DNA from 2 places in the Pseudomonas sp. P106(2024) genome. Region 2 is predicted to be linked to the other one. Evidence: predicted binding sites of a transcription regulator. Region 2 holds the regulator's gene; the other holds the start of a gene.
The links. The regulator sigma-54, encoded in region 2, starts transcription at its own class of promoters, with help from an activator protein. The targets are predictions, from matches to a motif close to ANTGGCATNNANNTTGCTNT.

Region 1: a site for sigma-54 is predicted at 7,957-7,976, ahead of flgB (flagellar basal body rod protein FlgB). Genes of this name have one in related genera too.

Annotation. Positions count from the first base shown of each region.
Region 1 is NZ_JBLIYU010000006.1:211,375-225,916, forward strand. It holds gene flgJ (flagellar assembly peptidoglycan hydrolase FlgJ) at 1-1,087, opposite strand, end outside; gene AC25M7_RS12740 (flagellar basal body P-ring protein FlgI) at 1,099-2,208, opposite strand; gene flgH (flagellar basal body L-ring protein FlgH) at 2,221-2,916, opposite strand; gene flgG (flagellar basal-body rod protein FlgG) at 2,996-3,781, opposite strand; gene AC25M7_RS12755 (flagellar basal body rod protein FlgF) at 3,830-4,570, opposite strand; gene AC25M7_RS12760 (hypothetical protein) at 4,733-4,927, opposite strand; gene flgE (flagellar hook protein FlgE) at 4,997-6,319, opposite strand; gene flgD (flagellar hook assembly protein FlgD) at 6,350-7,042, opposite strand; gene flgC (flagellar basal body rod protein FlgC) at 7,056-7,499, opposite strand; gene flgB (flagellar basal body rod protein FlgB) at 7,502-7,909, opposite strand; gene AC25M7_RS12785 (hypothetical protein) at 8,021-8,167, shown strand; gene cheR (protein-glutamate O-methyltransferase CheR) at 8,222-9,049, opposite strand; gene AC25M7_RS12795 (chemotaxis protein CheV) at 9,101-10,030, opposite strand; gene flgA (flagellar basal body P-ring formation chaperone FlgA) at 10,094-10,843, shown strand; gene flgM (flagellar biosynthesis anti-sigma factor FlgM) at 11,018-11,332, shown strand; gene AC25M7_RS12810 (flagella synthesis protein FlgN) at 11,380-11,847, shown strand; gene AC25M7_RS12815 (flagellar brake protein) at 11,938-12,681, shown strand; gene AC25M7_RS12820 (MFS transporter) at 12,730-14,061, opposite strand; gene AC25M7_RS12825 (glutamine synthetase family protein) at 14,192-14,542, opposite strand, start outside.
Region 2 is NZ_JBLIYU010000007.1:31,789-46,330, forward strand. It holds gene AC25M7_RS13430 (STAS domain-containing protein) at 1-261, opposite strand, end outside; gene AC25M7_RS13435 (MlaC/ttg2D family ABC transporter substrate-binding protein) at 258-911, opposite strand; gene mlaD (outer membrane lipid asymmetry maintenance protein MlaD) at 921-1,406, opposite strand; gene mlaE (lipid asymmetry maintenance ABC transporter permease subunit MlaE) at 1,406-2,203, opposite strand; gene AC25M7_RS13450 (ATP-binding cassette domain-containing protein) at 2,203-3,012, opposite strand; gene AC25M7_RS13455 (KpsF/GutQ family sugar-phosphate isomerase) at 3,257-4,231, shown strand; gene AC25M7_RS13460 (KdsC family phosphatase) at 4,232-4,756, shown strand; gene lptC (LPS export ABC transporter periplasmic protein LptC) at 4,765-5,337, shown strand; gene lptA (lipopolysaccharide transport periplasmic protein LptA) at 5,324-5,848, shown strand; gene lptB (LPS export ABC transporter ATP-binding protein) at 5,849-6,574, shown strand; gene AC25M7_RS13480 (RNA polymerase factor sigma-54) at 6,748-8,247, shown strand; gene hpf (ribosome hibernation-promoting factor, HPF/YfiA family) at 8,326-8,634, shown strand; gene ptsN (PTS IIA-like nitrogen regulatory protein PtsN) at 8,647-9,111, shown strand; gene rapZ (RNase adapter RapZ) at 9,114-9,968, shown strand; gene AC25M7_RS13500 (HPr family phosphocarrier protein) at 9,989-10,261, shown strand; gene AC25M7_RS13505 (ZIP family metal transporter) at 10,307-11,200, opposite strand; gene AC25M7_RS13510 (superoxide dismutase) at 11,212-11,823, opposite strand; gene AC25M7_RS13515 (DUF2753 family protein) at 11,825-12,286, opposite strand; gene AC25M7_RS13520 (class II fumarate hydratase) at 12,312-13,688, opposite strand; gene AC25M7_RS13525 (hypothetical protein) at 13,681-14,082, opposite strand; gene pmbA (metalloprotease PmbA) at 14,302-14,542, opposite strand, start outside.

The DNA.
Region 1 (14,542 bases), on a different contig from region 2:
TCTGCAGCTCTCTTGCAAACTGTTCCGGGTTATCGGCGGCGCCGACGGCATCTTTATAGCGGTTGTTGTTCTGCAACAGGCTGACCAGATCGTGGAAGCTGTCCTGGTAGGAGTCGTAGGAACGGAACGCCGCCGTCTCCTTGACGAACTGCCCACCACGGAACTCGCTGGTGATCGCCCGTGCCTCGCCACCCTGCCAGTTACCGGTGGCCTTGATGCCGAACAGGTTGTGGCTGCTACTGCCGTCAGGATTGCGCATGACCGACTTGCCCCAACCAGTTTCCAGCGCAGCCTGGGCCACCAGGTAGCGCGGGTCGATACCGATGCGCTTGGCCGCCTGCTCGGCCATCGGCAGCATGGTGGCGACGAAGGCATCGCTGTCGCTGAACGCCTTGCTCGGCGCCAGCGGCGGCTGGGCCACGGCCCGGCCCAGAATGCGCACACCCTCGCGCGGCGCGGCGAACGCCTGCGCCGGTTGCCAGTCGCCCCGGGCGACGCCGGCGAGCGTGGGGCCACTGCGACTGGGCAGGGCCGTGTCGCTGCCCGCGGCGCCGGCACTGGCGGCGGACGGCACGATCCCAGCCAGCAATCGGTCGGTCAGCTTGCCCGGCAAGGCCAGGCGCCGCGAATTGAGGGCAGCGACGTCGTTGCGCCCGGCAGCGGGCTGCTCGCCGTGCACCGGCGCGGCCACGCGACTGCCCCAGAGCACCGGAGCGGCACCGTCGGTGCGCGGGAATGGGCTGGAGTTCACGCTGTGCTTCTGCTTGCTCAGCTGACGCACCAGCACATCCTGCAGGCCAATGCCGCCACCCTGGCGGGACATGCTCACCGCCAGTTGCTGGTCATACATGTCACGGTACTGCTTGACCGTGTCGCTGTTCATCGGGCTGTCTTCGTCGGCCATCACATCGGTGGCCTTGCGCGACGCCTTGAGCATCTCGCTGACGAACAACGACTCGAATTCCTGGGCCACCTTGCGGATGTTGCCCTCGCTGTCGCGATCGCCAGCTTTGAGCGAACTCAACCGATTGAGGTCGGTGAAGGCCCCACTGTCGGACGCGCCGGAGATCAGGCTTTTCGGATTCATCCCTGGCGTCCTCAGATCACGATCAGGTCGGCTTGCAACGCACCGGCCTGCTTCAGGGCTTCGAGGATCGCCATCAGGTCGCTCGGCGCAGCGCCGACCTGGTTCACCGCGCGGACGATCTCATCCAGCGTGGTGCCCGGGCCGAACTTGAACATCGGCTTGGCTTCCTGCTCGGCATTGACCCGCGAGCGTGGCACCACGGCGGTCTGGCCGTTGGAGAACGGCCCCGGCTGGCTGACGATCGGGTCTTCGGTGATGGTCACGGTCAGGCTGCCGTGGGTCACCGCCGCCGGCGAGACCTTGACGTTCTGGCCGATGACGATGGTACCGGTGCGCGAGTTGATGATGACCTTGGCCACAGCCTGCCCCGGATCGATCTCCAGGTTCTCGAGAATGGACAGGTAGTCCACTCGCTGGCTCGGGTCCATCGGCGCGGTGACCCGCACCGAACCACCATCGACGGCCTGGGCCACGCCCGGGCCAAGCAGCTCGTTGACCTTGTCGACGATGCGCTTGGCGGTGGTGAAGTCCGGGCGATTGAGGTTCAGGGTGAGACTGTTGCCCTGGTTGAAGCCACTTGGCACCGCGCGCTCGACCGACGCGCCACCGGGAATACGACCGGCCGACGGGACGTTGACGGTGATCTTCGAGCCATCACGGCCTTCGGCGTCGAATCCACCGACCACCAGGTTGCCCTGGGCGATGGCGTAGACGTTGCCGTCGATACCCTTGAGCGGCGTCATCAACAGGCTGCCGCCGCGCAGGCTCTTGGAGTTGCCGATCGATGACACCGTGATGTCGATCACCTGGCCCGGCTTGGCGAAGGCCGGCAGGTCGGCATGCACCGACACCGCGGCAACGTTTTTCAACTGCACGTTGCCCGATCCTGGCGGCACCTTGATGCCGAACTGCGACAGCATGTTGTTGAAGGTCTGCAGGGTGAACGGGGTCTGGGTGGTCTGGTCACCGGTACCGTTGAGGCCCACCACCAGGCCGTAGCCGATCAGCTGGTTGGCCCGCACGCCGGAAATGCTGGCGATATCCTTCAAGCGCTCGGCGTGGGCGCCGAACGCACAGGACAGAAGTAGTGTCGCGGCAATCAACCGCCTAGCGTTGAACATGGTCATCCGTACTCAGAAAGGCCAGAGCGGGCTGATGAAGAAGCGGTCCAGCCAACCGGGCTGGCTGGCATCGGCAAACGAGCCGGTGCCCGAATAGGTGATGCGCGCGTCGGCCACGCGGGTGGACGGCACGGTGTTGTCGGTGGCGATGTCGTCGGCACGCACCAGGCCAGCAATGCGCACCAGCTCTTCGCCGGTGTTCAGGGTCATCCACTTCTCGCCACGCACGGCGATAATGCCGTTGGGCAGCACCTCGGCCACGGTGACGGTGATCGAGCCGGTCAGGGTGTTGCCCTGGGTGGCCTTGCTGTCACCTTTGGTGGAACGGTCACCGCTGTAGCCGGCCTCCAGGGTGAGGTCGCCACTGCCCAACGGGTTGTTGGTGTTCGGCACGGTACCGAACAGCGAGGTCAGACCGAGGTTGGCCTTGCTGTTCTTCTGGATCTGGGAACCTGCGTTCTTGCTCGCCGAGGTGCGCTCGTTGAGGGTGATGGTGATGATGTCACCGACCCGAAACGCCTTGCGATCGGTATACAGGCCCTGCTCGAAACCGGCCTGGTAGATCGAGCCGTTGTTGGCCGCTGCCGGCAACGGGGTGCGCGGCAGGACCGGCGCGTAGTACGGATCGTTGGGCTTGGGCGTCGGCGCGACGCAACCGGCCAACGATACCGCCCCCCCCAGGGCGAACACGGACAACAGACGTTTCATGACGCTTACCTCTAGGCAAAACAGGCGCTGCAACAGCGAGCGAATGGTCAGCGGCCCGCACCCGGCGGGCCGCCAGGGGTTACAGCTGCTGGGTGACGAACGACAGCATCTTGTCGGCGGCGGAGATGACCTTGGAGTTCATCTCGTAGGCGCGCTGGGTGGTGATCATGTTCACCAGCTCTTCGACGGTGCTGACGTTGGACGCTTCCAGGGTCTGCTGCTCGGTGGTGCCGAAGCCGTTCAGGCCTGGGGTGCCGACCTGCGGCGCGCCGCTGGCAGCGGTCTCCAGGAACAGGTTGCCACCGATCGCCTGCAGACCGGCCGGGTTGATGAAGTCGGCGGTCTGGATGTTGCCGATGACCTGCGCGGCCGGGTTGCCGACGGTGGTGATCGACACGGTGCCGTCCTTGCCGACGGTGAACGTCTGCGCGTCTGGCGGCACGACGATGGCCGGCTCCAGGGCAAAGCCGTTGGCGGTGACGATCTGGCCGTCGGAGTTCAGGTGGAAGGTACCGTCGCGCGTGTACGACACGGTGCCGTCGGGCTGCAGGATCTGGAAGAAACCGCGACCGTTGACCGCCATGTCCAGCGGGTTTTCAGTGGTCTGCAGGCTGCCGGCATTGAAGCTCTTCTGGGTGCCGACGATGCGCACACCGGTACCGACCTGCAGGCCCGAAGGCAGCTCGCTGTCCTGGGTGGACTGCGCGCCAGGCTGGCGCTTGATCTGGTAGAGCAGGTCCTGGAACTCGGCACGATCACGCTTGAAGCCGGTGGTCGAGACGTTGGCCAAGTTGTTGGAGATGACCGCGAGGTTGGTGTCCTGGGCGGACAGGCCGGTTTTAGCGACCCAAAGAGCCGGAAGCATTTAATGTTCTCCTCGTGCGCCTGTTTTACGGCACCCGTTCAAATGTAATTAGCCGATTTGCAAAACCCGAGCCATGGCTTCATCGCCTTCCTTGGCCGCGTTCATCATCTTGACGTGCAGTTCGAACTGACGGGACAGCGCCAGCACCGAGGTCATTTCCTCGACGGCATTGACGTTGCTCGACTCCAGGAAACCCGAGACCACCCGCACGTTGACATCGGCGTCAGCCGGCTGGCCACTGGTGGTGTGGATCATGCCGTCCAGGCCCTTGGTAAGCCCCTTGATATCCGGATTGACCAGCTTGATCCGGTCGACCTCGGCCATCACCCGCGGATCCTCGCCCATGGCGCGGATGCTGATGGTGCCGTCGTCGCCGACCTCGACCTTCTGCTCCGGCGGAATGGCGATGGGACCGCCATTGCCGATCACCGGCATGCCGTTGCCAGCACGCAGCACGCCCAGGGCGTCGATGTTCAGGCTGCCGGTGCGCACGTAGGCTTCGCTACCGTCTGGTGCCTGCACGGCGATGAAACCCTTGCCGGCAACCGCCACATCCAGCTCCCGACCGGTCTCGACCAGCGCACCCTCGCTGAAATCGGTGGCCGGGCGCTCGGTCATGGCGAAGGCGCGTGCCGGAAAGCTGTCGCCGAACACCGGCATCGAACGCGCCTGCTCCAGGTCACGCTGGAAGCCGTTGGTGGAAACGTTCGCCAGGTTGTTGGCATGGGCCTTCTGCGCCAGCGCGTTCTGGCTGGCGCCGGTCATGGCCACGTAAAGCATCTTGTCCACAGCATCTCCTCTACGCGAACCTCGCCGCGCTATCGTTGGCAAGGGTAAAGCAAATATCGAACCAAGCTGACGCAACCCTTTGAGTACGGGGCATTCAGGGCCACGCCAAGACAAAAAGCGTCAGTTTGTCGGCGAATGTTTGCCGCAGGCGGCAACACCCCGTCAGTTGTTCCGACACGCGCCATTGTTGTAGGGCCCGGAATGACGCTTCCAGCCCTCGCCCGGATCGGTGGCCGAGCACATGTAGCGCCCGGTCGCCAGGCTTTGCCACTGATACCAGGGCGCCGGCGCGGCGCGCAGCGAGAGCGCGATCAACAGTGCGCCCGTCACCGCCACGAGCATCGACAGTTTCTTCATGGCTATGCCCTCCTCTGTGCCAGACGTGAAAAAGCCCCCGCAAGCAGGGGCTTTTTCACGCCACGATCATCAGGTCATCTGGATGATGGTCTGCATGATGGTGCTTTCGGTGGAAATGGTCTTGGCGTTGGCCTGGTAGTTGCTCTGCGCCTTGATCAGGTTGACCAACTCGCCGGTCAGGTCGACGTTGGAGTCTTCCAGGGAACTGCCCGCGATACGACCCAGGGTACCGGTGTCCGGCTCGCCGATGATCGGCACGCCCGAAGCGTAGGACTCTTTCCAGGCGGTGGCGCCGACCGGGGTCAGCCCCTGCAGGTTGGCGAAGTTGGCGATCACCACCTGACCGATGACCTTGTTCTGGCCGTTGGTGAAGTTGGCGAACAGGTTGCCGCTCTGATCCACGGTCAGGCCGGCGAGCTCACCGGTGGCATAGCCATCCTGGTCCTTGGCAGTGGTGGCCGAGGCCGCGTTGTACTGAGTGGTGGCCAGCATGTCCAGGGTCACACCACCGGTGCGTGCGGTGGCACCATTGCCTACCCAGGCGCCTGCGGCGTTCTTCTCGGCCGGCACCCAGTTGGCCAGCTGGAAGGTCTTGTCGGCAGCGACGGTCAAGCCACCTGCGACCGGCCCGGCAGCCATTGCGGCGGTATCCAGCTTGCCTGCCGAGGTGAACGGCAGCTTGTTGACCAGCGGAGTGGACAAGGTGGGGTCGGCCGGATTGCGACCATCGATGGTGGTGTACATGGTCCAGGAGTTGGTACCGGCATCCTTGACGAAATACTGGTTCATCTGGTGTTCGTTGCCCTGGCTGTCGTAGACCGGGGTATTGAAGGTGTAGTTGTAGCTTTTGACATTGGTCGGATCGAACGGCGCAACTGTCGGCGCTGCGTCGCTGGAGTTCAGGTTGACCGTTTCGGAAATGCGACCTGTCGGCTTCGGCGACAGGTTCGAGGTATCGATCTTCAGGTTGGTCAGCGACCCCTGGATGACCTTGCCGTTTTCATCCACCGGATAACCCTGCAGGTTGGCGCCGTTGGCGTTGACCACGTAGCCTTCCTTGTCGCTGTAGAAGGCGCCGGAGCGGGTGTAAATCCGCGAGCCGTTGTCATTCAGGGCAAAGAAGCCGTTGCCGTCGATGGCCATGTCCAGCGCCTGGCCGGTGCCATTGATGTTGCCCGGGTTGAACATCTGCGAGACCGCCATGGTCTTCACGCCGCTGCCCACCTGGGTCTTGCCGCCGGCGGTGCCACGGATGGACTGCGAATACTGGTCGCCGAACTCGGCGCGCGACGATTTGAAACCGGTGGTGGCGACGTTGGCAATGTTGTTGCCGGTAACGTTCAGAGCCTTGTTCGCCGCGTAGAGACCGCTAAGGCCGATATTGAAAGACATTTACTCGCTCCTTGTGCCGATGCTGCGGCGTTAGATTCCGATGGTGGTTACTTTGGAGATGCCGACTTTGCCGATACCGGCCAGGTCGAGCATCATCTCGCTGCCGTTCTGGAAGCTGACACTGTTGACCTTGGCCGGCAGCAGCGTGGCCAGCGTCTTGGCCTTGCCGTCGACCTTGGTCTCGGCACTGAAGGTATAGGTGCCCGGCTCGACCGCCTCGCCCTTCTCGTTCTTGCCGTCCCAGATGAAGTCGGCGGTACCGGCCTTGCGCGCCCCCAGGTCGATGGTCTTGACCACGTTGCCATCCTTGTCCTTGATGCTGACCTTGCCCTCGGTGATGTTCGACGACACCACGACCTGGCCATTGAAGCTCTTGGTGGTGTCGACCACCGCCTTGTCGCTCGCCACGATCACCGAGCGACCGACCAGCGAAGTGGCCTGCAGCGCCTGGGACGAACCAATGCCGGTGAGGATGCCGTCGACCGACTCCTTCAGCGACTGGATGCCCTCGAGGCTGCTGAACTGGGCCAACTGCGCGACGAATTCGCCGTTGTCCTGGGGATCCAGCGGGTTCTGGTTCTTCATCTGCGTCACCAGCAACTGCAGGAACGCATCCTTGCCCAGCGCGCTGCCGGCCTGCCCGGTGTTGCTCTTGTTGGCAGGCTTCTGCAGCGAATCCAGATAGCCGCTGCCGACCTTGGTATCGGTATTGGTGGTAGTCATTACGGCTCCCTGCTTACTGACCCAGGGTCAGCACTTTCTGCATCATGTTCTTGGCGGTGTTCATCAGTTCGGCGTTGGTCTGGAACGCGCGACTGGCGGAGATCATGTCGGCCATCTCCTCGACCACGTTGACGTTCGGGTAGTAGACGTAGCCGTCCTTGTTCGCCGCCGGGTGGTTCGGCTCGTAGCGGGCCTCGAGGTTGCTCTGGTCCTCGATGATGCCCTTGACCTGAACGCCCTGCCCCGCCTCGCCCTGATCCTCGAACAGCGACTGGCCCGCGCCGCCCTGAGCCTGCTGGAAGGTGGTGGCGAACACCGGATGACGAGCGCGGTAGGTCTGGTCGATGCTCGAGGACACCGTCTCGGCGTTGGCGATGTTCGAAGCGACGGTGTTAAGGCGCGTATTCTGCGCGCTCATGCCGCTACCGGCGATGTTGAAGACACTGGCAAGGGACATGGTCACTCTCCACGCAGGGCCGATACCAGCCCTTTGAATTTACTGTTGAGCAGGGTGAAGCTGGCCTGGAAGCCAACGGCGTTTTCGGTGTAGTTCGATTGCTCGATCTGCGCATCCACGGTGTTCTGGTCGATCGACGGCTGCATCGGGGTGCGGTACTGCAACGTGTCGTCCATCATCGCCAGTCCTTCGGCCTCGATGTGACGGCTGTTGGTGCGGTCCAGGGCGATACGTCCGTTCTGCTGTTTGTCGGCCTCGGCGGCGAGCACCGAAGAGAAGTCCATGTCACGCGCCTTGTAGTTGGGCGTGTCGGCGTTGGCGATGTTGTTGGCCAGCACCTCGGCACGCTGGGCGCGAAAGCCCAGCGCCTTTTCGTGGATGCCGAGCGCTTTGTCGAAGCTGATGCTCATATCGGGGAAACCTTCGGAGGTTGGCCAGAGTTTCGTTGGCTTAGGCTTTAGCAAGGGCTGTGCCAACCATCAAAACCCTCGTAAATAGGGGGCCAGCCGATCAAATAGGCGATGGCGCTGCCAGAAAAGCGGCAAGGCGCTTCCGCTTTGCGCGCATCAAGCGGCAATTGCCAGGCGGCAAAAGCGGCAAAACAAAAAATTGACGTCAAGGGCTATCCCCCGCCGACCGGCAACCTCAAACTCAAGACCACGCCCTGACAACAGGAACAAAAAAGGCCGGTGTCGCAAGACACCAGCCTTTTTTGCCCGACCTTACTTGGCCTGGTAAATGATCCCTGGACTGCACTGGACCATCTGATAGTGGTCCGGCAACCCGTTGAGCGCCTCGGACGCGCCAAGGAACAGGTAGCCACCAGGCTTGAGCGTGCTGTGAATGCGCATGAGGATGTCCTTCTTGACCTGAGCCGAGAAGTAGATCAGCACGTTGCGGCAGAACACGATGTCGAATTTGCCCAGCGGCGCATAGCTGTCGAGCAGGTTGTACGAACGGAACTCGACGCGACTGCGGATCGGCGGCTTGACCGCCCAGCGCCCCGGCCCCTTGGGGTCGAAGTAGCGCTGCAGGCGCTCCTGTGACAGGCCACGGGCAATGGCCAGGCTGTCGTACTCGCCAGTCTTGCAGTTGTTGAGCATGGCGCCGGACAGGTCGGTGGCAACAATCTGCGCGCCCATCTTCAACTGGCCGAGGTTGGTGCGCTCGAACTCGTCGATCGACATCGAGATCGAATACGGCTCCTGCCCCGACGAACAGGCCGCCGACCAGATGCGCAGGCGCTGGCCCGGATTGTTCTTGATGAACTCCGGGATCACCTTGCTCTTGAGCACTTCGAACGGGTAGGTGTCGCGAAACCACAGCGTCTCGTTGGTGGTCATGGCATCGACCACCTGCTCGCGCAAACCACTGCGTGGCTGGGTCTGGATGCGCTGCACCAATTCGCCCAGCGACTTGATGCCCTGTTGCTCCATCAGCTTGTTGAGACGGCTGGAGACCAGGTACTGCTTATTCTCGCCCAGCAGGATGCCACAGGCTTTCTCCAGGAAGACCCGGAACTGTTCGAAATCCAAATTACCCGTAGACAATGCTGCCGCCTCTTCTTAAATCGCTAGCGCCGGGGACGAGCCCCGGCCGTTTCAATGACTCGCCTTGATCCGATCGACCACGCGCTGGGCAAGATCGTCCGGCCTGAACTTGGCCAGGAAGTCATCAGCACCGACCTTCTTGACCATCGCCTGGTTGAATACCCCGGACAGCGAAGTATGCAGGCAGATGTGCAGCTTTTGCATACGCGGATCGCTGCGGATCTCCGCCGTGAGGGTATAGCCGTCCATTTCCGGCATTTCAATATCCGAGATCATCATGAGGAACTCTTCCTCCGGACGCTTGCCCTCGTCCACCAGCTTACGCAGGTAGTCCAGGGCCTGGCGACCGTCGTTGAGCGCCACCACCTCGACCCCCACAGTCTGCAGGCAACGGCTCACCTGCTTGCGCGCCACCGACGAATCATCGACCGTCAGCACCCGCAACATCACCGCCTTGTCCTGCACCTCGGCATCGATCACCCCCTCGGACACCGACTCGGACGACGGCGCCACTTCGGCCAGCACCTTCTCGACATCGATGATCTCGACCATGCGATTGTCGACCCGGGTCACGGCGGTCAGGTAGTGATCGCGCCCGGTGCCCTTGGGTGGCGGATGGATCTCTTCCCAGTTCATGTTGACGATGCGCTCGACCGAGTGCACCAGGAAGCCCTGGGTCTTGGTGTTGTACTCGGTGATGATCACGAAACTGTTGCGCGTTTCTTCCTTCAACTGCGGAAGGCCAGTGGCCATCGACAGGTCAAGGATCGGGATGGTCGCCCCCCGAATGTTGGCCACACCGCGCACCACCGGATGGGATCTGGGCAGAAGCGTCAGGTCCGGGCACTGCAGCACCTCCCGCACCTTGAACACATTGATGCCGTAGAGCTGATCGCCATTGAGACGAAACAAAAGCAGCTCCAGGCGGTTCTGCCCCACCAGTTGCGTGCGCTGGTTGACCGAATCCATCACTCCAGCCATGCCAGACTCCTTCAACGATTGCCTAAGTACCGAATCGGCACGGGCTTTGCTTTTTTGAACGCCATGTACACGAAAACGACAAATTTCCGACGACTGACGCGCCTGCTGACCGGCTCACTGGCCGCCCTGTGCCTGCTGGCACCCGGCATTCGTACGCTGGCGGACTCTTTTACCTTGCCTGAACAGCTTATCGGTGTCACCCAGGGGTTTCTTGAGTTCACCGTAGAGGATTATCTGGCGACGACCCAAACCCCGGGCCGCTATGAAATCCAGGTCAATACCCTGGACCCGCGCCTGCGCATGCCCCAATGCAGCCAGCAATTGGATGCCTCGCTGGAAAGTTCGACGCCGCTCGGGCGGGTCACGGTACGGGTACGCTGCGACAGTGCCGCGCCCTGGACGGTGTTCGTCCCGGCACAGGTCCGCCTGCTGCGCGATGTGGTGGTCATGACGCGCCCCCTGAAGCGCGAAAGCGTGGTGACCGAAGGCGATGTGGCCATGCGCGAGCGCGATGTCGGCAGCCTCGGCCCAGGCTACCTGACCCAGCTCGACCAGGCCGTGGGCATGAAGCTGCTGCGCCCCACTGTGCTCGACCAGGTACTGACGCAACAGCACCTGGAACAGGCCGAGGTGGTTCGCAAGGGCGACCATGTGGTGATCATCGCCCGCAGCGGCAGCCTGAGCGTGCGCATGCCGGGCGAGGCACTGGACAAGGGCGGCATGCAGACGCAGATCCGCGTGCGCAACCTGAATTCCAGGCGCGTGGTCAAGGCGCGGGTCACAGGCCCCGGCCAGGTCGAGGTGGCCATGTAATACACCGTGTCGGGATAATGACAGAACGCTGGCGATGTGGAACCGCGCGCCCTAAACTGTGTCACAAATCGGGTTGCGCACCTGTACCTGGAGGCACTGATGCATTCACACCTAAAGTTTTGCTCAGGCTGGCCGAAAACCAGGCATGCGTCCTAATTCCCAGGGGTTCTGAACATGGTCATCGACTTCAGTCGTCTCAACAACTCTCCGTCCGTCACGGGCGGCGTTCGCGGCAATGCCGCGCCAGGCAACGCCGAAAAAGCCGGCGAAGCCAGTGAAGCGCCAAAGCGCGCCAATGCCAGCGGAGAAGCGGTACACCTGAGCCCAGAGGCCCAGCAATTGCAGAAGATCAGCGACAAGCTGCGCGATCAGCCGACCGTCAACAGCGCCCGCGTGGCCGAGTTGAAGCAGGCCATCGCAGACGGCAGCTACAAGGTCGATGCCGACCGGGTCGCCAGCAAACTGCTTGATTTCGAAGCCCAGCGCTGACCTTCAGGCGCGCTGACTTCAAGGACGCAACACGCCAAGAGTTAGCCATGCACGACACTACCCTGCTGCAACTGATTGAAAACGACATAGCGCCGACGCAGGAACTGCTCGAGCTTCTGCAGAACGAAGCGATAGCCCTGCACGGTCGGGACATGATGGCCCTGGAGCAAATCCTGGCCCGCAAGCAGTCGTTGATCATCTTGCTCGAGCAGCAGGGCAAGCGGCGCAGTCAGCTGCTCCTCGAACTCGGCCTGAGTGCCGACCGCGAGGGGGCCCAGGCGCTGGCCGCACAGTCGAGCAATGGCGAGGCCATCATGAGCCGGCTCGATGCACTGGGCGAGCTGATGGATGCCTGCCGGCAGGTCAACGAGACCAATGGCCGGATCATCCAGGTGCAGCAACAGACCACGGCGAACCAGATCAGAATCCTTCAGGGTGGCGATTCCCCGTCGCTCTACGACAGCCGTGGCGGCACCTCGCCAATGGCCAAGCCCCGCGCACTCAGCCAAGTGTGATTAGTTCTATCTTATTTGTACCAAGACACGGAACATACTGGCAAAATGCCGTAACTTGCGTGTGCCGTTTTGCCTGGAGATTGATAACCCGTGTTCAATGAATCCGATGCGCCCCAGCCACCAAAGGTGCTGACCACCCCTTTGGAGATCACGGCCAACTTGCGCCAGTTGCTGGATAGCCACGACCCGCTGATCATCAGCTTCCACGAGCGCAGCCAGCGGTTCCAGAGCTATGTGGTGCACGTCGACCGGGACAACGGCGTCCTGGCACTGGATGAAATGATCCCCCGCGATGGCGAAAAGTACATCGAGAACGGCGAGTCGTTCCGCGTCGAAGGCTTCCATGACGGCGTGCGCATCGCCTGGGAGTCCAGCACACCACTGACCATCACCGAGATCGACGGCCATCGCTGCTACCGCGGCCCACTGCCCGAGGAAGTGACCTATCACCAGCGTCGCAACGCCTTCCGCGCCGCGCTGAAGCTATCGCAACTGGTCGACATCACCCTCGACGGCGCCCACCTCAAGGGCAATGGCGCCCTGCGTGGCAAACTGCTGGACATCTCCGCCACCGGCTGCAAGCTGCGCTTCGACGGCAACGTCGAGGACCGCCTGCAACTGGGCCAGGTCTACGAGCGCTTCAAGGCCGGCAACCCGCTGGGCCTGACCGACACCCTGGTAGAACTGCGTCACCTGCACTTCGAGGAACGCATCAACACCACCTTCGCCGGGGTGCGCTTCCATAACCTCAACGGTCAGGCACAGCGCAAGATCGAGAGTTTCGTCTATCAACTGCAGCGCGAGGCACGGCGGTTCGACAAAGACGACTATTGAGCGTCGCCAGGACATGATAAACGCCACCCCATGGGTGGCGTTTTGCATTCAGCGAGTAGCTGATTTGCTCGTCTCGCTTTCCCGCTCCATGCCGGCCTCCTCTTCGGTATCTTCCGCCGCCACCGGCGCCTGCATCACCTCCTGCACGGTCTGCTCATCGACCCGAGGGTCAAGGGCCGCCGACAAGGGCGAGCCAGCCGCCGGCATGGCCACGTGCCCAAGCGGCGCATCCTGGACCTGGTGCAGCCCGGTGACTGCCTTGGGCCGGATACGCCAGACCAGCACCAGGGCGAAGAATACGAAGAAGGCATACAGCATCTGCGCGCCCAGCAGCTTCATCAGCACCCCGGCCGCCAGCGGCCCGATGCAGGCGCCCACGCCATAAGTGACCAGCAGCATGGCGGTCAACGAGACCCGCCGCTCGCTTTCCACATGGTCGTTGGAGAACGCCACCGCCAGCGGATACAGGCAGAACTGCAGCAGCGATATGACGAAACCGATGCCGAACAACAGCGCCAACGGCACGCCTGGCAGGATCGCCAGCGGCGCCGAGGCCAGGGCCAGGCCGATCGCCACGCCACGTATCAGCACGGCGCGATCATAGCGGTCGGACAACCAGCCCAACGGCCACTGCACGAGCAGGCCGGCGAAAATGCAACTGCCCATGAACAGGCCGATCTGCTCGGTGGAAAGCCCCTGGCTGGACGCATACAGCGGCGCCAAGCCATAGAACGAACCGACGATCAGACCCGAGCCAAGTACCGTGGACAGCGACTGCGGCACACGCTTGATGAAAAACTTCGGCTCCATCGGCGCCGGCCGCAATGGCGCGGGGTGGATGCGTCGGGTCATGGCCACGGGCACCAGGCACAGGGCAAAGCACATCGCCACGAGCATCAGCAACTCAGGCCCAAGCTGCGGATGCACCACCAGGATCAACTGGCCAAGCACCAGCCCCAAATAGGAAGCGATCATGTAGCCGCTGAACACCGCGCCGCGATGCTTGGCATCGGCCTGCTCGTTGAGCCAGCTCTCGATGACCATGTACTGGCACATCATCCCCAGGCCGACGATCATGCGCAGCCCGACCCAGGCCGGCAGCCAGCTGGTCAGCCCGTGCCCGAGCACCGCCGCGCCGACAATGCCGGCACAGGTGGCGTAGGCGCGGATATGCCCGACCCGGCCAATCAGCCGGTGCCCGACCTTGCCGCCTACCGCCAGGCCGAAGTAGTTGGCCGCCATCAGCGCACCGATCCACAGGCTGTCGACATGGTCGGCGGCCAGACGCAGGGCCAGGTAGGTACTGAGCAGACCCGAACCGATCAGCATCATCAGGGCGGCGAAGTACAACGACTGAAACGGCTTCCAGATATTTCGCATACGTCCCGTCAAGCTCCTTGATCTGGTGGCGCGAGGTTGCCGCCAAGCATAAAAGCAAATTCACTGCAGCGCAGGCCCCCGGCGGCTAAATCGGCCGCCGGGGGCGCATCCAGTAGCGGTCGTGTCGCGCTCAGGCTTGCGCGGCCAGCACGCGGCGCTCCCAGGGCGTGATCTCATCGAAGAAATCGCTCAGCTCCAGGGTCTTGGTGGCGATGTAGCCTTCGATGAACTCCCTGCCGAACAGTTCCCGCGCCAGGTTGCTGCGCTTGAGGCGTTCCAGCGCGGCGTGCAGCGTACAGGGCAGGCTCAGGTGCTCGGGCACCTCGAACTCGCCCTGGATCGCCGGCGTTGGCGCGATCTGGCGCTCGATGCCATGCAGGCCGGCGGCAAGGCTCGCGGCGATGGCCAGGTAGGGGTTGGCGTCGGCGCCCGGCAGGCGGTTCTCCACCCGCCGGGCCGCAGGTGAGCTGGCCGGGATGCG
Region 2 (14,542 bases):
TTCCCGCATATCCTCGGGGATACCGCGCAGTTCCCAGGTCTTGCCGGCCGCCTGCGCATCGCGCATGAAGCCCAGCAGCAACGACAGGCCGACGCTGCTGGACTTCTCCACCGCGGAGCAGTCGAGCACCAGGCGTGGTTCGCGGCACGCCGTGACCAGCGCCTTGCCCTGCTTGCGCAGGGCCGGACCGCTGCGATAGTCCAGCACGCCTGCCAGGGAGAGGACGCCCGGCTCGGCCATGCTCACGGCGGCGTCACTCATTTGACTTCCTTATCCGGCGAGCTGTCCGCCGCTTCCTTGGCCTTGGCCACTTCGCCGGCCCAGCCGTCGATGGTCTTGTCCAGGTTGTTGCCGTTGCGCTGCATGGCGTCCTGGAACTGGTCGCGGAACAGCTTGCCGATGTTGATGCCGTTGACGATGACGTTACGCACCTTCCACTCGCCGTCCAGCTTGACCATGGTGTATTGCACCGGATAGACCGCGCCGTTGGTGCCGGTGATCTTCATGCCGACGCTGGTGCGATCATCACCCTCGGCCTTGGCCGGATCGACGGTGATGCCCTGGTTGTTGTACTCCAGCAAGGCGTTGCCGTAGAACTGCATCAGGCTGCGCTTGAAGTTCTCCTGGAAGCGCTGCATCTGCGCAGGGGTCGCCTTGCGCGAGTACTTGACGGTCATGATGCTCTTGGAAATACCGTCGGCATCGACCACCGGGCCAAGGTTGCTGTTAAGCGCGCTGTAAAAGGCCTCGGGGTTGGCCTTGTACTGCTCCTTGTTGGCCTTCAGGTCGCTGAGCAACTGCGTGGTGGTGCCCTGGATCACATCACGGGCGGATTGCCCCGGCGCCGCCAGGGCCAGCAGGGGGAAGGCCGCCAGCAGAACCAGCAAGCCACGTCGCAGGATCGAAATCATGGAAACTCCTTAATTAGCCGGTTGCGCTTCTTTCGGTTCCTTGCCCACCGAGTTGAGCAGGAACTTGCCGATCAGGTCTTCCAGCACCAGTGCCGACTGGGTGTCGTGGATGGTGCTGCCATCCTTGAGTACCGCGTCCTCGCCGCCCACGCTGATACCGATGTACTTCTCGCCCAGCAGGCCTGCGGTCAGGACCGAGGCAGTGGAGTCGGTCGGCAGGTTGTCGACATGCTTGTCCAGCTGCAGCGTAACCCGGCCAGTGTAGGAATCGCGGTCCAGATCGATGGCCGTGACCTTGCCGATGGTCACACCGGCCATGGTCACCTTAGCTCTGACCGTCAAACCGGCGATATTGTCAAAATAAGCATAAACTTTATACGTGTCGCTGCTCGGGCTGGCCGACAGCCCGCTGACACGCAGGGCCAGCAGCAGCAGCGCCAGGATCCCGGCCAGGAGGAACAGGCCGACACCGATTTCCAGGGTGCGGTTTTGCATCAGAAATCTCCAAACATCAAGGCGGTCAGAATAAAGTCCAGACCCAGGACTGCCAGCGAGGCATAGACCACGGTCTTGGTGGTGGCACGGCTGATCCCTTCTGAGGTGGGCTCACAGTCGTACCCCTGGAATACGGCGATCCAGGTGACGACGAAAGCGAACACCAGGCTCTTGATCAGCCCGTTGATCACGTCGTCGCTGAACGAAACGCTGTTCTGCATGTTGGCCCAGAACGAACCTTCATAGACGCCCAGCCAGTCCACGGCGACCCACGAGCCACCCCAGATGCCGACCACGCTGAAGATAAGCGCCAGCAGCGGCAGCGAGATGAAACCGGCCCACAGCCTGGGGGCGACGATGTACTTGAGCGGGTCGACGCCGATCATCTCCAGGCTCGACAGTTGCTCGGTGGACTTCATGTTGCCGATCTCGGCGGTCAGCGCGGAGCCCGCGCGGCCGGCGAACAGCAAGGCGGTGACCACCGGCCCCAGCTCGCGCAGCAGGGTCAGGGCGACCATTTGCCCCACAGCCTGCTCCGAGCCGTACTTGGTGAGGATGCTGTAGCCCTGCAGGGCCAGTACCATGCCGATGAACACGCCGGACACGACGATGATTGCCAACGACAATACGCCCACCGAGTACAGTTGCTTGACCAGCAGCTGGAAACCGCCGCCGATGCCGCTGCGTCCACCCAGCGAATGGCCGAGGAACAGGCACGAGCGTCCCAGCACGGCCAGTACATCGATGGCCGAACGGCCGAACAGACGGATACGTTCGAGTAAGGATTTTCTGCGCATCAACGCGTCCCCAACAGATCGGCGCGGTAGTCAGGCGCAGGGAAGTGGAAAGGTACCGGGCCGTCCGGGTCGCCTTTCATGAACTGGCGGATGCGCGGGTTGTCCGAGCCCATCAGTTCGTCCGGCGTGCCCTGCCCCAGCACCTGGCCGTCGCCAACCACATAGATGTAGTCGGCGATGCTCGCGGTTTCCGCGAGATCGTGGGAAACCACGATACTAGTGATGCCCAGGGCGTCGTTGAGCAGGCGGATAAGGCGCACCAACACGCCCATGGCGATGGGGTCCTGCCCGACGAACGGCTCGTCGTACATGAGGATCTGCGGATCGAGGGCGATCGCCCGTGCCAGCGCCACGCGGCGCTTCATGCCGCCGGACAACTCGTCGGGCATCAGGTCGATGGCGCCGCGCAAGCCCACGGCCTGCAACTTCATCAACACGATGTCACGGATCATCTCGTCCGACAGCTGCGTATGAACCCGCAGCGGGAAGGCCACGTTCTCGAACACATCCAGGTCGGTGAACAGCGCACCACTCTGAAAGAGCACGCCCATCTGCTTACGCGCGTCGAACAGGTCGCTGCGCGACAGCGCGGGAAGGTTCTGCCCGTTGACCCAGACCTCGCCACCGGACGGGCGCAACTGCGCGCCCATCAGGCGCAGCAAGGTGGTCTTGCCGCATCCCGAAGGCCCCATGATGCCGGTGACCTTGCCGCGGGGAATGCGTATGTCCACGTTGCTGAAAATGCTGCGCGAACCGCGCTTGAAGGTGACACCCTTCAACTCGACCGCGTAGGCGCTATCCACACTCATCTAGACTCCTTGCTAGTGCAGCCTCGTCATGTGGACGCCTGCCTTCATCTTGAAGGCACACAGGTCCCCTGCGGGCCGAATAGCGGCGAACTATAGCACCGCTGATAGGCCCGCCCCAAGGGCGTCCCCCCACTCGTTCAGGCCGCAGACAGGCTGGTGTGGCATCCATATGACATTCGAAGGATGAGCCTTTCACACATTACGGCTATAATCGCCGCCTTTTCATCAGGCATTGCGTTTCAACATGACCCAATCCAGCGAGCTGATCCAATCCGCCCAGCGCACCCTGCGCCTCGAACTCGAGGCCGTGGAGGCCCTGCTGGCCCGCATCGACGGTGACTTCGTCAAGGCCTGCGAGCTGATCCTGGCCAGCAAGGGACGGGTCGTGGTGGTGGGCATGGGCAAGTCGGGGCATATCGGCAACAAGATCGCCGCCACCCTGGCCAGCACGGGCACCCCGGCGTTCTTCGTGCACCCGGCCGAGGCCAGCCACGGCGACATGGGCATGATCACCCGGGACGATGTCATTCTTGCCCTGTCCAACTCCGGCAGCACCGCCGAGATCGTCACCCTGCTGCCGCTGATCAAGCGCCTGGGCATCCAGATGATCAGCCTGACCGGCAACCCGGGCTCGCCCCTGGCCCAGGCCGCCGAGGTCAATCTCGACGCCAGCGTCGCCCAGGAAGCCTGCCCGCTCAACCTGGCGCCGACCTCCTCAACCACCGCCGCGCTGGCGCTGGGCGACGCCCTGGCCATTGCCCTGCTCGAGGCCCGCGGCTTCACCGCCGAGGATTTCGCCTTCTCCCACCCCGGTGGCGCGTTGGGTCGTCGCCTGCTGCTGAAGGTCGAGAACGTCATGCATGCCGGCGAGGAGCTGCCCCTGGTGAAGCGCGGCACCCTGCTCAAGGACGCGCTGCTTGAAATGTCTCGTAAGGGTCTGGGCATGACCGTGGTCCTGGGTGACGACGGCAAGCTCGCCGGCGTGTTCACCGACGGTGACCTGCGCCGCAGCCTGGACCGCAACATCGACGTGCACAAGACCCTCATCGACGAGGTCATGACCGTGCACGGCAAGACCGCCCGCGCCGAGATGCTCGCCGCCGAGGCGCTGAAGATCATGGAAGACCACAAGATCAGCGCGCTGGTGGTCGTCGATCAGGAAGACCGCCCGACCGGCGCCCTGAACATGCACGACCTGCTGCGCGCCGGAGTGATGTAAATGAACCAGGACCTGATGCAACGCGCCAAGGCCATCAAGCTGGCGGTGTTCGACGTCGACGGCGTGCTCACCGACGGCCGCCTGTACTTCCTCGAGGACGGCAGCGAGTTCAAGACCTTCAACACCCTCGACGGCCACGGCATCAAGATGCTCATGGCCGCGGGCGTGACCACCGCGATCATCAGCGGGCGCAAGACCCCGGTGGTCGAGCGCCGGGCGAAGAACCTCGGCATCCCGCACCTGTTCCAGGGCCGCGAGGACAAACTGGTGGTGCTCGACGGCCTGCTCGCCGAACTCAATCTAAGCTATGAACAGGTCGCCTACCTCGGCGACGACCTGCCCGACCTGCCGGTTATCCGCCGCGTCGGCCTGGGCATGGCGGTGCACAACGCCGCGGCATTCGTTCGCCAGCACGCCCATGGCGTTACCCAGGCTCGCGGCGGCGAAGGCGCCGCCCGCGAGTTCTGCGAACTGATCATGCAGGCCCAGGGCACCCTGGACGCTGCCAACGCCCATTACCTGTAAGGCTGCCCATGCTCAGCAAGAAGATCAGAAATGTCGCGCTGCTAGGCGGGATCGCCGCCGTGCTCGTTGCAGTAGGCTATTGGAATATCAGCCCGGAGAGCTTCCTCGACCAGCCGCAGGCCCAGGTCGACCAGAGCGCCATCGACTACTATGCGATCAACGCCCACAGCCTGCAGTTCCTGCCCGACGGCAAGCTGCAGTACGAGATGACCGCCGCCAAGGTCGAGCATTTGAAGGCCAGCGAGGTCACCCTAGTGACCACGCCCGACCTTCACATGTACCGTGGCACCGAGTATCCCTGGCACGTGCAGAGCAAGCGCGCCGAGGTCAATCCGGACGGCACCGAGGTCGAGCTGATCGACGATGTGCGCGTGGCGCGCACCGACGAGAAGCAACGTGAAACCATCATCACCAGCACACGCATGACCGTGTTCCCGCAGAAGCAATATGCGCAGACCGAGCAAGCCGTTAGAATCGACGGCGCCGGTGGCACGACTACGGGCAAAGGAATGAAAGCGTATTTGAAAGAAGGCAGGATGGACCTGCTCTCTAACGTAAGAGGACAGTATGAGGCTCGTTAAAACCATCCCCCTTCTGCTCAGCCTGGGCGTAGCACTGGGAAGCGCGAGCGCCTTCGCCCTGCCGAACGACCGTGACCAGCCGATCCGCATCCAGGCGGACAACGCCCACCTGGACGACAAGCAGGGCGTTGCCACCTATACCGGCGACGTGATCATCACCCAGGGTTCGATGATGATCAAAGGCAACACCGTGACCATGACCCGCGCCGCCTCCGGCGACATCGACGTGGTCACCTCGGTGGGCAACCTGGCCTACTTCGAGCAACAGCAGAGCGCCGCCAAGCCCGACAAGATGAAAGGCTGGGCCGTGACCATCCAGTACCAGGCGCAGAAAGACATGGTGATCCTCACCGATCGCGCCAAGGTCGAGAACGAAGGCAACACCACCGAAGGCGAGAAGATCGTCTACAACACCAAGACCCAGGTGGCTACCGCCGGTCGCGGTGGCAACGTGACTGCACCACGTCAGCGCATCGACATGGTCATTCAACCGAAGAAAAAGGCCGAGTAAATGGCAACCCTCAAAGCCCAGCACCTGGCCAAGAGCTACAAGGGCCGGCAGGTCGTTCGCGACGTCAGCCTGTCCATCGACAGCGGCCAGATCGTCGGCCTGCTAGGCCCCAACGGCGCCGGCAAGACCACCTGTTTCTACATGATCGTCGGCCTGGTCCAGGCCGACCAAGGTCGCGTGCTGATCGACAGCCTCGACGTCAGCCACCAACCCATGCACGGGCGCGCCCAGGCCGGTATCGGCTACCTGCCGCAGGAAGCCTCGATCTTCCGCAAGCTGTCGGTGGCCGACAACATCATGGCCATCCTCGAGACACGCAAGGACCTCGACCGTGACGGTCGGCGCAAGGAGCTGGAAAGCCTGCTGCAGGAGTTCCACATCAGCCATATCCGGGACAACCTCGGCATGAGCCTCTCCGGCGGCGAACGCCGCCGCGTCGAGATCGCCCGTGCCCTGGCCACCGCGCCCAAGTTCATCCTGCTGGACGAACCCTTTGCCGGTGTCGACCCGATCTCTGTCGGCGACATCAAGCAGATTATCCACCACCTCAAGAACAAGGGTATCGGCGTACTGATCACCGACCACAACGTTCGCGAGACCCTGGACATCTGCGAGACCGCCTACATCGTCAACGATGGCCAGCTGATCGCCGAAGGCGACGCCGAGACCATCCTGGCCAACCAGCTGGTCAAGGAAGTATACCTGGGGCACGAGTTCCGACTCTGACCCTGGCCTGCCCGGAGCACTGGCGCAGGCGCCTGTTCGAGGCTTAAGTTGTTACAGTGCTCTAGGCAAACGCTGCAATTTCAGGCATATAACTTGCTTAAAATCGGCGCCCAGGCGCCCTCCGTGTAGTGGATGGCGCATGCGCGCCGGCAACAAGGTATCAAGCCCCAGCCATGAAACCATCGCTCGTCCTAAAAATGGGCCAGCAACTGACGATGACCCCGCAGTTGCAACAGGCCATCCGTCTGCTTCAGCTCTCCACCCTGGACCTCCAGCAGGAAATCCAGGAAGCGCTGGAGTCCAATCCGATGCTCGAACGTCAGGAAGACGGCGAGGACTTCGACAACAGCGACCCGATGGCGGACAACGCCGAGAACAAGCCGGCCGCCGAAGTCCAGGACAACAGCTTCCAGGAAACCAGTACCAGCAGCACCGCGGAAAACCTCGAAGACGGCGAATGGGCCGAGCGCATTCCCAACGAACTGCCGGTCGACACCGCCTGGGAGGACATCTACCAGACCAGCGCCAGTAGCCTGCCGAGCAATGATGACGACGAGTGGGACTTCACCACCCGCACCTCGGTCGGCGAGAGCCTGCAGAGTCACCTGCTGTGGCAGCTCAACCTGGCGCCGATGTCCGACACCGACCGCCTGATCGCCGTCACCCTGATCGACAGCATCAACGGCCAGGGCTACCTGGAGGACTCCCTCGAGGAAATCTGCGCAGGCTTCGACCCGGAACTCGACATCGAGTTGGACGAGGTCGAGGCGGTGCTGCACCGCATCCAGCAGTTCGAACCCGCCGGCATCGGCGCCCGCTCCCTGGGCGAATGCCTGCTGCTGCAACTGCGCCAACTGCCGGCCTCGACGCCTTGGATGGGTGAGGCCCAGCGCCTGGTCACCGACTTCATCGACCTGCTCGGCAGCCGCGACTACAGCCAGCTGATGCGCCGCATGAAGCTCAAGGAAGACGAGCTGCGCCAGGTCATCGAACTGGTGCAGACCCTCAACCCGCGCCCCGGCTCGCAGATCGAGTCCAGCGAGCCCGAGTACGTCGTGCCCGACGTCATCGTGCGCAAGGACAGCGAGCGCTGGCTGGTCGAGCTCAACCAGGAAGCGGTACCGCGCCTGCGGGTCAACCCGCAGTACGCCGGCTTCGTTCGCCGCGCCGACACCAGCGCCGACAACACCTTCATGCGCAACCAGCTGCAGGAAGCGCGCTGGTTCATCAAGAGCCTGCAGAGCCGCAACGAGACGCTGATGAAGGTGGCGACACAGATCGTCGAGCACCAGCGCGGCTTCCTCGACCATGGCGACGAGGCCATGAAGCCGCTGGTGCTGCACGATATCGCCGAGGCGGTGGGCATGCACGAGTCGACCATTTCCCGGGTGACCACACAGAAATACATGCACACCCCGCGCGGCATCTACGAACTGAAATACTTTTTCTCCAGCCACGTGAGCACCGCCGAAGGCGGCGAATGCTCGTCCACGGCGATTCGCGCAATCATCAAGAAACTGGTGGCGGCGGAAAATCAGAAAAAGCCATTGAGTGACAGCAAGATCGCTGGTTTACTGGAGGCACAAGGCATCCAGGTAGCCCGTCGCACCGTCGCCAAGTACCGCGAATCGTTGGGCATCGCCCCATCAAGCGAGCGCAAGCGACTGATGTAGCCCCAGGATGTGCCACAGCGTTTCAGTGGCAGGTGCAAGACCTGCCTCTTTATGCACGGGCAACAAAGGAGAAGCTGTATGCAAGTCAACATCAGTGGACAGCATGTAGAAGTCACCCAACCACTGCGCGATTACGTGCTCGAGAAGCTCGCCCGCGTGGAGGGTCATTTCGACAAGATCACCAATGCGACGGTGATCATGAAGGTCGAGAAGCTGCAGCAGAAGGTGGAAGCCACACTCCAGATTCCCGGTGGCGAAGTCGTCGCCAACGCCGAACACCAAGACATGTACGCGGCGATCGACGCCCTGGCCGACAAACTCGATCGCCAACTGAAAAAACACAAGGAAAAACAGCAAAGCCTGCTGCAAGGCGCAGCCGCCCGCTGATCCCCCTCATCCATGATCCGACTTGAAACCATCCTGACCCCCGGCCGTTCACTCGTGAACGTGCCGGGCGGCAGCAAGAAGCGCGCCCTGGAAAAGGTCGCCACCCTGATCGCCGAGCAAGTACCCGAGCTGGAGATGCAAGATGTCTTCGACAAGCTCATCGCTCGGGAAAAACTCGGCTCCACCGGTTTTGGCAATGGCATCGCCATTCCGCACTGCCGGCTTGTGGGTTGCAGCGCGCCAGTAAGCGCCCTGCTGCACCTGGATGCCCCCATTGATTATGACGCCATCGATGGTGCCCCGGTCGACCTGCTGTTCGTCCTGCTGGTCCCGGAAGCTGCCACCGATGCCCACCTTGAACTGCTGCGCCAGATCGCCAGCATGCTAGATCGCAAGGAGGTCCGCGATCGCCTGCGTGCCGCCGACAGCAGCGAGACCCTTTACCAGGTCGTCCTGGACGTACAGAACGAGCACTGAACATGCGCCTGATCATCGTCAGCGGCCGCTCCGGCTCCGGTAAGAGTACCGCCCTCGACGTGCTGGAAGACAACGGCTACTACTGCATCGACAACCTGCCCGCCGGGCTGCTGCCGCAGCTGGCGGAAAACGCGCTGCTCAACACCGAGCTGCTGCAACCGAAGGTCGCTGTGTCCATTGATGCGCGCAACCTGCCCAGCCACCTGTCACGCTTCCCCGAACTGCTGACAGATGCACGTTCGCGCCATATCCAGTGCGACGTGCTGTACCTGGACGCCGACGAAGACACCCTGCTCAAGCGCTTCTCGGAAACCCGCCGCCGCCACCCGCTGACCAACGACAGCCGTTCGCTGGCCGAGGCGATCCGCGTGGAAAGCGAGCTGCTCGGCCCGATCGCCGACCTCGCCGACCTGAAGATCGACACCACCAGCCTGAACCTCTATCAACTGCGCGATTCGATCAAGCTGCGCCTGCTCAACCAGCCCGAGCCAGGCACCGCGTTCCTGGTCGAGTCATTCGGTTTCAAGCGTGGCATGCCGGTGGACGCCGACCTGGTGTTCGACGTGCGCTGCCTACCCAATCCGTACTGGAAGCCGGAACTTCGTGAGCATTCCGGCCTCGAACAGCCGGTAATTGATTACCTGGCCGCCCAGCCGGACGTCGAGGAAATGTTCCAGGACATCTCCGGCTACCTGCTCAAGTGGCTGCCGCGCTTCGCCGCCAGCAACCGCGCTTACGTCACCATCGCCATCGGCTGTACCGGCGGCCACCACCGCTCGGTGTACATCACCGAACGGCTTGGCCAACTGCTCCAGCAATCCCTGAAAAACGTCCAGGTCCGCCACCGCGACCTCTAGCCCACAGGATCCGCCCCACGATGCCCGCCCGCGAAATCACCATCATCAACAAGCTGGGCCTGCATGCGCGGGCGGCCGCCAAGTTCGTCGGCGTGGCCGGTCGCTTTCCCTGCCAGGTACGGGTCGGCCGCGCACCGGACAAGCTGGTGGACGGCAAGAGCATCATGGCGGTGATGATGCTCGCCGCCGGCAAGGGCACGCCGGTGCACCTGCACACCGAGGGCGAACAGGACGGTGAGGCCATGGATGCACTGGTCGCGTTGATCGAGAACTTCTTCGACGAAGGCGAGTAAGCGCCGTTAACGACTGCGCACGCTCCTACAGGGAATGTGCCGGGCTCAAGACAGCGCCGTGTCCATCACCATCATCAGGCAGAACCCGGCACACAGCCCCAGGCTCGCCAGGCGGTGATGCCCGTTGCTGCGCGATTCGGGAATGATCTCCTGGGTCACCACCAGCAGCATCGCCCCCGCCGCACAGGCCAAGCCCAGCGGTAGCAACAGTTCGGCGATGTTCACCAGCCAGGCGCAGATCACCGCGGCCAGCGGTTCGACCAACCCGGACGCCGCGCCGATCAGGAACGCCTTGAACCGCGACATGCCGGCCCCGGCCAGCACCAGCGCGATTACCAGACCCTCCGGCACATCCTGAAGCGCGATGCCCATGGCCAGGCTGTCGGCATCGGGCATGCCACCGCCAGCAGACACGCCAATGGCCATGCCTTCGGGGATGTTATGGGCAATGATGGCGATGACGAACAACCAGATTCGCGCCGCGATCACCGGTTGCTGATCGCTGCCGACCAAGGCCTCTGGCGAAGCACCAGAGACCTTGAGGTCGACCAGGAACAGGCACAGCGCGCCGAACAGCAGGCCGCCGCTGATCAGGCCACCGGCGCCCCACGGGCTGAAACCAATGGATTGGGCCGCATCCAGCCCGGGCATGATCAGCGAGAACGCGGTGGCCGCCAGCATCACGCCGGCACCGAAGCCAAGCAAGGTATCGGCCACGGCCACCGGCATGTTGCGGATCACCAGCACCGGTACCGCGCCCAACGCCGTCCCCAGTGCGCACAATGCGCCGCCCTCAAGGGCACGCAACATGCGCGGTTCCAGGTCCAGCCAGGCGATGCCGCGTGCCACCAACAATGCGGTGCCAACCAGCAACAGCATGGTCCCAAGCGCCAGGCGGAACAGGCGCACACTGCTGACAGACATCACCTCGGCACGCATACCGGTCAGGCTCACTTCAGGGCTTCAAGGTAGCGACGTTCCACTTCGGCCCAGTCGACCACGTTGTAGAAAGCGCCAATGTATTCCGGACGACGGTTCTGATACTTCAGGTAGTAGGCGTGCTCCCACACGTCCAGGCCAAGGATCGGCGTGTTGCCGTGCATCAGCGGGCTGTCCTGGTTGCCGCTGCTCTCAACTACCAGCGTGTTCTGCGGGGTCACGCTCAACCAGGCCCAGCCGCTGCCGAAACGGGTCAGCGCGGCCTTGGTGAAGGCCTCCTTGAACGCCTCGAAGCCGCCGAGCTGCGCATCGATGGCCTTGGCCACCTGCACTGCCGGCTGGCCGCCGCCCTTGGGCGACATGACGGTCCAGAACAGGGTGTGGTTGGCATGCCCACCGCCCTGGTTGATCACCGCGCCCTGGAGCTTCTCGGGCAGTTGCCTGACCGCGCCCACCAACTGCTCCACGGGCCACTCGGCCCACTCGGTGCCCTCGATGGCGGCGTTGAGATTGTTGATATAGGTCTGGTGATGCTTGCTGTGGTGAATCTCCATGGTCTGGGTGTCGATGTGCGGCTCCAGCGCATCGTAGGCATAGGGCAACGCAGGCAAGGTATGCGGCATGTCAGTGGATTCCGTAGGCAGGTGTGCGATCAGTGATATCCGTATATACGACCAGCTCGCTGGTCACCGGAGCCTGCCGATTGAGCAGGCGCTCGGTACGCGGGTATTGGCCGTATTCGGCGATGAAGCTCAGCAACTCGGTGTAGGTGCGCCCGCTATGGCGTAACGCGGCGTCGCGCAGGGCCTGGGGCAGGCGCGGGTCCTGACTGGCCTGGAGCAGCCGCTGGTGCGCCGCGCACAGGTAGTCGGCGCTTTCCTGCGGCTGGTTCAGGCGCAGGTGCAGGTCGGCCAGGTTGTGATGGGCGATGACCAGTGCGGCCACCGCCTCGTCGACGTCATGCCAGCGCTCGAACAGCACCTGGGCCAGGGCCAGGGCTTGCAGGTAGTGTTCTCGGGCATCGACCAGCTCGCCCTGCTCGAACAGGCGGTTGGCGTCTTGCGTGGTGTGTTTCCAGTGCTGCATGACGTGTCTCCTGGGCGGCCCGGGCTCAGATGCCGCCGGCAGTGAGTTTTTCCGGATCCAGCAGCGCCTCGAGCTGGTCACGCGACAAGTCGGTGTGCTCCAGCGCCACGTCGATGATCGGGCGCCCCTGCTTGTAGGCGGTCTTGGCGATCTCGGCGGCCTTGAGGTAGCCGATGATCGGGTTCAACGCAGTGACCAGGATCGGGTTGCGCGACAGCGCCTCCTTGAGCTTGGTTTCGTTGACCTTGAAGCTGGCGATGGCCTTGTCGGCCAGCAGGCGGCTGACGTTGGCCATCAGCTCGATGCTTTCCAGCAGGTTGCGGGCGATCACCGGCAGCATCACGTTGAGCTCGAAGTTGCCCGACTGCCCGGCCACGGCGATGGTGGCATCGTTGCCGATCACCTGGGCCGCGACCATGGCGGTGGCCTCCGGGATCACCGGGTTGACCTTGCCCGGCATGATCGACGAGCCCGGCTGCAGACCCTGCAACTCGATTTCACCCAGGCCGGCGAGCGGGCCGGAGTTCATCCAGCGCAGGTCGTTGGCGATCTTCATCAGCGCCACGGCGGCGGTCTTGAGCTGGCCGGACAGGGCCACGGCGGTGTCCTGGGAGCCGATCAGGGCGAACAGGTTCTCGCCGGGGGTGAACTTGACTTGGGTCAGGCCACTTAACTGGCGGGCAAAGCCTGCGGCGAACTGCGGGTGGGCGTTGATGCCGGTGCCCACGGCAGTACCGCCCTGAGCCAAGGCCTGCAGGCTCGGCAGGGTGGCTTCGATATGCGCCTGGGCGCCCTTGACCTGCGCGGCCCAGCCTTCGAGCACCTGGCTCATGCGCACCGGCATGGCATCCATCAGGTGGGTGCGGCCGGTCTTCACGTGCTTGTGCACTTCGACCGCCTTGGCCTCGATCACCTGGGTGAGGTGGCGCAGGGCCGGTAACAATTGCTCGTGCAGGGCCAGGGCGGCGCTGACGTGGATGGTGGTGGGGATGATGTCGTTGCTGCTCTGGCCACAGTTGACGTGGTCGTTGGCATTGACCGGCTCGCCCAGCACGCGGCTGGCCAGGGTGGCGATGACCTCGTTGGCGTTCATGTTCGAACTGGTGCCGGAACCGGTCTGGAACACATCCACCGGGAAGTGCTGGATGAAGTCGCCGGCCAGCAGTTGCTCCACCGCCCTGACGATGGCCTCGCCCTGCCCCGCGCTCAGCTGGGACAGCTCGACGTTGGCCTTGGCCGCAGCCGCCTTGGCCAGCAGCAAGGCACGGATGAACTGGGCCGGCATCGGCTTGCCGCTGACCGGGAAGTTGTCGACCGCGCGCTGGGTCTGGGCACCGTACAGGGCCTGGGCCGGCACCTGCAGTTCGCCCATGCTGTCACGCTCGATACGGGTATCACTCATCTTCAAGTCCTTGCATCAGTTCTTCGGGAGAAATCGACGGCAGCAGCACGCTGTTGGCGAGCTGCATCGCGTAGGGCTGCCAGCGCAGGTTTTGTTCGCGGCGATCGAGGTTGCGCAGGTCGAGCAAGGGCCGCCAGGCCTGGTCCAGGCACAGGCAGCGCCAATGCCACGGCAGCATGCGATCGTTGGCGGTATCCAACAGCAGGCGGAAGGCGGTCAGCGCCACGGTCCAGGGCGAGGTTTCGGTGCAGCACACCAGGTAGCGGCCTTCGGCCAGGTAATGCTCGATCAGACGCGGCTCGTCGGGTTCGAGCGCGCAGCGGATGCGCCGGCTGAGCCAGCGCCAGTTTTCCAGGTAAGGCAGTTCGTGGAGGACGGATTTCATGAACATCATCGCCGGGTTACTGGATAATGATATTCATTATTATGTGATAACTAGAATCAGTTCAAGTCGAGCAATGGGCAAAAGAAACCCGGCGCGATGGCCGGGTCTTTTACAAGGTATGAGCAGGGCAGCGTGGGAGCGAGCTTGCCTCGCGATTGCAGGTAAGATTACCGCGGGACAAGCCCGCTCGCACGCACCGCTAATTCCCTGCTGATGACAGAGCGCCGATCAGCTGCCTGCCACCGTCATCCGTTCGATCAGCACCGAGCCACTGTGGATATTGCTGCGGGTCTCGATATCGCTGCCGATCGCCACGATCTGCTGGAACATATCCTTCATATTGCCGGCGATGGTCACTTCCTGGACCGGGAACTGGATCTCGCCGTTTTCGACCCAGAAGCCCGCCGCACCACGAGAATAGTCACCGGTCACCATGTTCAGGCCATGCCCCATCAGCTCGGTCACCAGC